DNA from 4 places in the Thalassolituus sp. UBA2009 genome. Region 1 is predicted to be linked to each of the others. Evidence: predicted binding sites of a transcription regulator. Region 1 holds the regulator's gene; each other region holds the start of a gene.
What was found. Region 1 encodes LexA, which represses DNA repair genes until DNA is damaged. Its sites were predicted from a motif close to TACTGTNTANNTANACAGTA; they were not measured.
Positions count from the first base shown of each region.

Region 1 (2,206 bases):
GGGCCGTATTCTTTCTGCAGAAAACGGCGTAAATGCCCCTGCCCCTGGGTATAAGCCAGCCCCAGCAGACGCATAAAGATACCCAGACGGCGCGGGCTGTCATGTCCGGCACGCAGCGCCGTCTGCGACAACAGCATTAAGATGCCCGGTAATTCCGGTACCTTGCCATCCAGACGTGCCTGTACGGCATCCAGCTCACGTTCCAGATCTTCACAGAATGGCGTCAGGAAACGGGCAAATACCGCCTGAATCAGCGCCTTCTTAGAGCCAAAATGATAATTCACCGCCGCCAGATTCACTCCGGCCTTGGTGGTGATATTCCGCAATGAGGTCTCGGCAAAGCCACGCTCCGAAAACAACTCCTCTGCCGCATTCAGGATACTTTTTACCGTATCTTTCTGTGCCATAACCCTGCATCTGCCTTATCACGCTGTCGCGGCTTTATTGCCATCGCCGACAGTACAAAACAACTGTTTCAAACATACGTTTAAAACGAGATTTAGGCAACCCCATATACGGCCAAAGGCTAAAAGCCTCATTCCATTATCCGGGTCAGTACAACGGCGGTGAATACACCGTAATCCACAGACCGCTGATAACAGGGGTTTACACTGGATAAAATACTGTATACATTTACACCATACTGTATGGATCAACAGACTGGATAAGCATCATGATCAAGCTCACGGCACGACAACAGCAGGTTCTGGATTTCATCCGCTCCTCACTGGAAGAAACAGGATTTCCGCCCACCCGCGCCGAAATTGCTGCCGAGCTGGGCTTTAAATCGCCTAACGCCGCAGAGGAACACTTAAAGGCGCTGGCACGTAAAGGGGCGATTGAAATTATGCCCGGCGCTTCCCGCGGCCTGCGCATTGTTGAAGAGCAGAATCCGGGTCTGCCAATCGTTGGCCGTGTAGCCGCCGGTGAGCCCATCCTGGCTCAGGAACACATCGCCGAATACTGCGAGATTCCACCCAGCTTCTTCCGCCCTTCTGCAGACTTCCTGCTGGAAGTTCATGGCGACAGTATGAAGAACATCGGTATTCTCGACGGCGACTACATTGCCGTGCACAAAGCCGAAACCGCCCGTAATGGCGAAATCATCGTTGCCCGCGTCGATAACGAAGTAACGGTCAAGCGCTACGAGAAGAAGCGTAATCAGGTGATTCTGCACCCGGAAAATGACGACTTTAAGCCCATTGAAGTTGATCTGCGGGAAACGGAATTTGCCGTTGAAGGTTTATACGTCGGCGTTGTACGCCGCAGCTAACAGCAACTGTTCACAGGTTCGGGGTGATTGTTATGCGTCAGTTATTACTCGGAATGGAAGAAGCCGGCTTATCTCTCAGCAGCCAGCAACCAGGCAGAATGACCAGGGTCAGCACCAGTGCGCTGCGCGGCAGTCTGACCGAGGTCATCGTCAGTGAAGGCAGTGCCATTCAGCCCATGCATTTGCTGCCGATGCTGGCACAGTGCAATGCGCATAAGCGCTGGCTGATGTGGCTGAGCCCGCACCGTCCGATGAATAAAAGCTGGCTGGAAAGCATGGGCCTGCAGCATTCGCCGGTGATTCATCTCGACCTGTGCAATGACACCCAGCTGGCCCTGTGCAGCAAAGTTCTGGCGGCCGGCAACAGCCATATGATTGTTGAATGGCAGGGCGAGCTGAGCAACCACGAACGGCAGATTATTCGCCAGCAGGCCGACCAGAGCGGCAGCCATGTGGTGCTGATTCAGCGCCGCCCCTGAGGCGCAGAAAGCGACGAACACAAAAAAAGCCCTGATCTTGATCAGGGCTTTTTTTGTGCTTTCAGCACAGCTTCACACGTACGGACTGTAGGCAATTCACTACAGCACAGCACAGCTCAGTGCAGTCGTTGCTGATACTCAGGGGTGTCGAAGTCTTCGCGCTCAACTTCCATACCGGAAAGCTCGCCGACTTTACGTACACCGGCTTCCAGCATTACCCGCGCAACATCCATATGATGCGCCTGCAGGCTGGCCTTGGCATCTTCGGAAAAATGAATACACACCAGTGCATCGCTGTCCTGATCGTCGGCACGACGCAGGGCGATATCACCATTGGAAAGTTCTACGATTTCAAAAAAGCGCGCCATAACCGCCTCTCAAAACTGGGCGCGGGAGTGTATCACAGGATGTTTTCAATAGCTTGAACGACACACAGAACCGTTAGTAATAAAAA
Region 1 covers NZ_DDCJ01000068.1:58,453-60,658, forward strand. Annotated here, with positions in the region: gene B3P58_RS08555 (TetR/AcrR family transcriptional regulator) at 1-407, opposite strand, end outside; gene lexA (transcriptional repressor LexA) at 674-1,273, shown strand; gene B3P58_RS08565 (cell division inhibitor SulA) at 1,306-1,752, shown strand; gene B3P58_RS08570 (hypothetical protein) at 1,869-2,120, opposite strand.

Region 2 (2,206 bases), on a different contig from region 1:
CACTCTGAATCTGCTCTGCGCTCAGGCCTTTTTCACGCAATTCCTGCTGCAGGCGCACAGGACCATAACGCTGACAGCGGCTGTTGAGGAAAGACTCGGCAAAACGTTCATCGGATTGCCAGTGACGCTCGGCGAGGTCATCAAGAACCGTTTCCATATCGTCAGGGTCAGCGGCTTTCGGGGAGAGTTTACGCGTCAGTTCGCGGCGGGAATAATCACGCCGGGACAGCAGATCAACAGCCGCCCGGCGTAATTCAGCCTGCGTCAGCTCAGGCTTCGGTTTCTTCATCCACTTCACTGGTAATGTCAGATGCTACGGCTACCGTCAGCATCTGGCTGCGGATACCGGCTTCAATTTCTGCAGCCATTTCAGGGTGATCCTGCAGGAACAGTGCAGCATTAGCTTTACCCTGCCCAATCTTGTCGCCTTTATAGCTGTACCAGGCACCGGATTTATCCACCAGGCCACATTTAACGCCCAGGTCGATCACCTCACCCATGTGGTAAATACCCTGACCGTACATGATCTGGAACTCGGCCTGCTTGAACGGTGGCGATACTTTATTTTTCACCACTTTAACGCGGGTTTCGTTACCAATAACTTCGTCGCCCTGTTTAACCGAACCGATACGGCGGATATCCAGACGTACAGAAGAATAGAACTTCAGCGCGTTACCACCGGTCGTGGTTTCCGGACTGCCAAACATAACGCCGATTTTCATCCGGATCTGGTTAATAAAGATCACCAGACAGTTGGCGTTTTTAACGTTACCGGTGATTTTACGCAGAGCCTGAGACATCAGACGCGCTTGCAGACCAACATGGCTGTCGCCCATTTCGCCTTCAATTTCAGCCTTAGGAACCAGTGCAGCAACGGAGTCGACAACGATGACATCCACTGCGCCGGAGCGTACCAGGCTGTCACAGATTTCCAGTGCCTGTTCACCGGTATCCGGCTGCGATACCAGCAGGTTGTTGAGATCGATACCCAGCTTCTCGGCATACAGTGGATCCAGAGCGTGCTCGGCATCGATAATGGCAACGGATTTGCCCATTTTCTGCGCCTGCGCCATCACCGATAAACACAATGTGGTTTTACCTGAGCTTTCCGGGCCGTAGATTTCAACGATCCGGCCCTGTGGCAGACCGCCAATGCCCAGAGCGATGTCCAGCCCCAGAGAACCTGTGGAAATAGCAGGAATGGCTTCGCGCGGCTGCTCGCCCATCTTCATAATGGCGCCTTTACCAAACTGACGTTCAATCTGGCTCAGTGCCGCATCAAGTGCTTTCTGTTTGTTAGCATCCATCGCTCTGTCCTGTCTGTGTTTAATCTGGTTAGTCTGTCTGACCGGTCTGTTGTCTTGCTTATGACCAATCACTGTAAATTTAACCAGTATTTAAGCACAGCTTATTCTCAGCGCCAACCCTTCTTTTTTTGTCAGCAGGACAGCCAGCGGCATAAGCCCTGAATGCCGTGCACAACCGCCAGTGCGCGCACCTGTTCGCGGTTACCGGGAAAGTGGCAGCATTCCGTAATCTGCTGCTCGGCATTGCCCCAGGCAAACCAGACGGTTCCCACCGGCTTTTCGTCCGAGCCTCCGCCGGGTCCGGCCACACCACTGACCGCCACGGCCAGATCACCCAGACTGTTATTGACGGCACCGGCCACCATGGCGCGCACCGTCTCTTCACTGACTGCACCAAACTGCTCAATAATCGCCGGTGGTACGCCGAGGTAGCGGACTTTGGCTTCGTTGGAATAGGTTACAAAACCACATTCAAACCAGTTCGAACTGCCGGCCAGATCGGTCAGCGCACTGGCAATACCGCCACCGGTACAAGACTCAGCGGTGACCAGCCGCAGATTACGGCTCTGCAGAATTTCAGCCAGTACGGCAACAGAAGCATTCAGTTCAGGGCTCATTTCTGTATCCTCGCGGAATCACTTACAATCTGCCGTTTACATTAACACGCCCGTTTTTTAAGGACACTCGCCCGATGAGCCAGGCAACTGCCCAGCACACGCCGATGATGCAACAGTATTTCCGCATCAAAGCCGAATTCTCCGACACTCTGCTGTTTTATCGCATGGGCGATTTTTACGAATTATTTTACAGCGACGCCAAACGTGCAGCACAGCTGCTCGACATTACCTTAACCGCCCGCGGCCAGAGTGGCGGCGAGCCGATTCCGATGGCCGGTATTC
Region 2 covers NZ_DDCJ01000007.1:11,706-13,911, forward strand. Annotated here, with positions in the region: gene recX (recombination regulator RecX) at 1-289, opposite strand, end outside; gene recA (recombinase RecA) at 270-1,307, opposite strand; gene B3P58_RS00805 (CinA family protein) at 1,439-1,924, opposite strand; gene mutS (DNA mismatch repair protein MutS) at 1,999-2,206, shown strand, end outside.
Region 2: recA (recombinase RecA) is a predicted target of LexA. The motif match lies at 1,377-1,396, and genes of this name have one in related genera.

Region 3 (2,206 bases), on a different contig from region 1:
CATCTGCAGCGCTGACGTTGTCGTTACAGAAATAGTTAATGCATTCCTGTGAGCGAACATAGCGGCTGCTGTTAAAGTGATTTTCGTAGACGTTCAGGCCACTGACGCCTTTGTTTTGCTCAAAGTTAACAGCAACACTTTTGGCAATATCACAGCCGGTGCTGCCGTCATCTTTATAAATAAAGACCCGTTTTCCCTGTTGGCGGATTTGCTCGAAGGTCAGGTCGTAGGGAAGGGTCTGACAACTGCCGGCGGTGTAGACGATATCGCCCAGCCAGGCGACGTCGTTCTGCAGCTGTTGATAGCCACTGCTGTCACCGTTGATATCGTCCTGCAGGTAGAAGAACACCACGTCATTGGCGTCGGCCCCTTTCAGCCAGCTGTCCACTTCACCCAGCATGCGGCGCAGCGTGGTGGTAAAGGTGGTGCCGCAATCAACCGAGTGACAGACCTTGGTGTAGCTGCCACCTTTACTGACATCCAGTTCAAAGAAACGCACGCCCAGCTGTAACTGTTCGATCAGCGCACGACGATGGTTTGGTCCGGGAATCAGCTGACCGCCAAAATACGCGGTGCTGTTAAACGCGTTGTGGGCTGCCAGAGCATTGGTTTCGCGGATAGGGCTGCGGTAACCGGCGGCTTCGGTAATATCGATCGCAGCTTCCTGAGCGGTAGGTGCGCGTGAAGTCACGCGAAAAGAGTCGATATTATCTTCAACCCAACCGGCGGGACGTTCTTCCAGATTGGACGTGCTGCGCGTCAGGATGCGGTTTTCTTTGCTGTAGTTAAAGCCGGGGTAATTAAAAATCTCGACATTGGCTTTACCGGCAACCAGCAGCGAAGAGGCTTTGTTACGGCCCAGTAATACATTATTCAGATCGGATTCACCTTCACCGGCCTGCAAGCAGTGTGGTGTACCGCGAAAGCCCGGATGCTCGAATAAACAGGCAAAATCATTGCTGTTACGGTTACGCACTTTAAACGAGCTGATGCCGTCATTCATATTGCCCATTTTGTAGGTATTGGCCATCACCCGGCTGTGTTTACCGCCGTAATTGCTGTGCTCGAAAATTTCGATATAGCTGTTGCCGTACAGTTTAATGGACGACACTTTGTCGTTGCGGGAAGAGCCGATCCAGCTGTTATCACCAACGCCATAACACCATTCGGCGCCCTGATATTCTGCATGTTCATACAGACAGACTTTGTCTTCGGCCTGGACTGCCAGCGCAGTGCCTGACAGCAATAATGCGGCGGTCAGCGCGCGCACAGAAGGTTTTTTCATACCGACCTCACAGAGAGAGTGGAGAGTTATTTTTATTGCTCTCCGGTGGCGGCGTGAGATCACTCAACGGAGATAAGCTTCCATGCAGGAACTATCTTAGACCTGTGGTTGTGAAGGGAGTATGACAATATGAGACGATGGTCTTGTTTTTTTGGCAGAATTTAAACTGATGAAATTGTCAGAAGAAACCAGCCGCAGAGAGCGGCTGGCCAGGCGTTCGCGTCAGCGGTTCAGCGCTCTGCTCAGAGCAGTTTCATGGCATCAATAAACGGCGGGTTTTTCTCGCGCAAAGCATCCAGTACCGGCTTGTGAAAGCGCTTTTTATGCTCGGCAAAAATAGTGCGCTTTTTATTAAAGGTGCGGGCAAAGGTCAGCGCACCTTCCAGTACTGCGTCTTTACCTTCAAAAATAGCGGTAAGGAAATGATCGGCGAGTAATTCCGCCGCGCCGACCCGGCGGCCGGTCAGCAACATATCGTTGTAGCGATACGCCGGCAGACTCTTCAGTACCACATCAATTAAACCCGGTACAAAGGGAATGCTCATATCCACTTCCGGAAAACAGAAGTAACCACGATCACTGCGCATAACGCGGAAATCACAGGCACAGGCAATCACACAGCCATTGCCAAAAGTATGGCCGTTAATGGCGGCAATCGCCGGCACAGGAAGCTGCATCAGCCGCGCATGACAACGATCCATGGTGTGCATAAATTCTTTCACATCATCATGCTGGCCACCCTGAATGGAACCCATCAGCCAGGGCACATCCAGACCCTGGCTCCAGCTTTTTTCATCGGATGAGGTAATTACCAGCGCTTTAAAATCGATATTATCTTCCACCGTCTGCAGGTGTTGCTCAAACTCCCGGGCAAACTGCAGATTGTGAGTGTTGGCACCGTTATCGAAAGAGATAATGGCA
Region 3 covers NZ_DDCJ01000011.1:35,924-38,129, forward strand. Annotated here, with positions in the region: gene B3P58_RS01140 (peptidase inhibitor family I36 protein) at 1-1,285, opposite strand, end outside; gene B3P58_RS01145 (enoyl-CoA hydratase/isomerase family protein) at 1,528-2,206, opposite strand, start outside.
Region 3: B3P58_RS01140 (peptidase inhibitor family I36 protein) is a predicted target of LexA. The motif match lies at 1,450-1,469, and genes of this name have one in related genera.

Region 4 (2,206 bases), on a different contig from region 1:
GCCATCGCCAGCATGGCTTCAATCACAGCGGGTGATAAGAAGCGCGCCGCGACCATTTCCTGATCAGCCCGGATGCTGAATACCCGGTTAAATTCGTTTGATGCTGTCGTGTACTTTTCACCACTGAACGATACTCCGCTGCCAGCATTAAGACTAAGTCCACGGGAAAACGGAAAGTGCAGCAACAAACCATGGCGGTAATAACTGTCTCTCACCACACGGGTACGGGTTCTGCCTTTCGAATCGGTATAGGTTTCGCTACGGCGCACGACATAATGAAAACAGTAGAGACTGTAATCAAAGCTGTGCAGATTACCGTCATAATGTCCCTGGTACAGATGCTGAATTTCGCGCAGATCATTGCCACGGATAAATTCCTTAAACTGCTGCCCCAGCTCTTTGGCTTTCTCCTGCCCTTTAAAAGGCAGCGCTTTAAGACCGTTATTAAACAGAATATCGCGCAGGCTGATGCGCTCTGATAACGGCCGGCGCCAGTGTTTACGGTCGTAAATACGCCACAGGACAAGGCCTCCGCTCACCAGCAGCAGTAAAGGTAACCCCATTTCATACGATGCAAAGCCGCCACCGGATAGAAGCATGGTCAGCAGCTCTAATCCCCCCCAGTATATCGCCCCCCAGAATGGGATAAGTATCACGATAAGGGTTATTCCGCTGGCCACCGCTATACGCTGTTGCTGTGTGTTAAAATAGCGGGATAAAAAGCCCGGTTTGCCTTTTTCTTCACGCCACAGCTGCCAGAAAACAACGGCCGTCACGGGCAACCAGTACTGACTGTAGAACAGTACAACATCCAGAAAATAATTGAGTGCATACGGCAGGCTCCGGGAAAAAACGCCGAATAACGCCAGCCCTCCCAACCCCATAAACAGCAAGCCGATAACCAGCCAGGGTTTATCTTTGTAATCCAGAGGGCCCGGATGATGCTCCAGTGAACGGATAATACCGACCAGATCATGCTGGCTGGTCGCAGCTTCAATTTTTTCCTTCAGGCGGGTGATATTCACACTCACCTGCTGGTTGTGCGTCATAAACGATCCTTAACGTTCCTATATAGCTCTGCCATTTTATCATTATTGAGAAGTAAGACAGTAAAATCGGGTTACAGTAATGAACGATATACGCCACATTACCCCTTCTAAAAACATGGTTTTATTAGCATTAACGAACTCTGTTCGGACTGGTAATCCGTAGCGGAATACGCTATCAGATACACGGGAGTGCGAATGGAGAGCGTTAATGTCGACACGGAAGATATGCCTGCTGTTTATCTGTTTGCTATCACACAGCGTCATCGCTGATGGCCGGGAATTCGCCCTGATTGCCAAAAGCACCAGCGATCAGAACTTTATTGAAGTCTGGCGTGGCTGTGAGGCTGCAGCACAAAAAAATAGCGATCATTGTGTATTGCTCGGCCCGGAGCAGGAAACCAGCGCCCGCATTCAGGCTAAAGCCATCGAAAGTGCAATCAATAGCCGGCGCTATAGCGCCATGGCAATATCGGTGACCAAATCGGATGTTATTGCGCAGGCCGTATCTCAGGCAATAATTCCGGTCATGACTTTTGATTCGCCATTCGCTGAGCGAGAACAAAATCTGAGCCTGAGCTATGTCGGCACCGACAACCAACAGTTCGGGCGCGATCTCGCCCGTCAGGCAAAAGCAATTTACCCCAATGGCGGTTCTGTATGTTTAATGACCGCGGAACACGATACCAATCTCGCTTTGCGGGTTCTGGGTATAAGACGCGAACTGAGCGGCAATCCGGCATTGATCGACGCTCAGCCGTTGCGTGGTGAGGGTGGCTGGTATGAGCCGGAACGTTGTCTTTGGGACAGCGGCGACAGCAACAAACGCGCATTAGCTGAAATACGTATCAGCCTGACTGAAATTAAACCCGATGTATTTCTGTCTGTTGGCAGCTGGCCTCTGATTGATCCCCAGGCATACCAGAACATCCTGCTGCCTTTTCAGGAAAACCTGAGAAAAAAGAAGCCACTGATCATTATCGGAGTTGGCAAGGTACTGCCCGAATACCACCAGCTGCGGCAGGAACAGCTGGTGCACTCATTGGTCAGCATCGACTTTTTCCGTATTGGTGAGCTGACCTATAAAAATATGCTCAACAGTATCAATAAAAAACCGCTGAAGGCGGTTATCTATACACCGAACACCATCATCCCGCCCG
Region 4 covers NZ_DDCJ01000001.1:18,324-20,529, reverse strand. Annotated here, with positions in the region: gene B3P58_RS00090 (DUF3137 domain-containing protein) at 1-1,049, opposite strand, end outside; gene B3P58_RS00085 (substrate-binding domain-containing protein) at 1,258-2,206, shown strand, end outside.
Region 4: B3P58_RS00090 (DUF3137 domain-containing protein) is a predicted target of LexA. The motif match lies at 1,093-1,112, and genes of this name have one in related genera.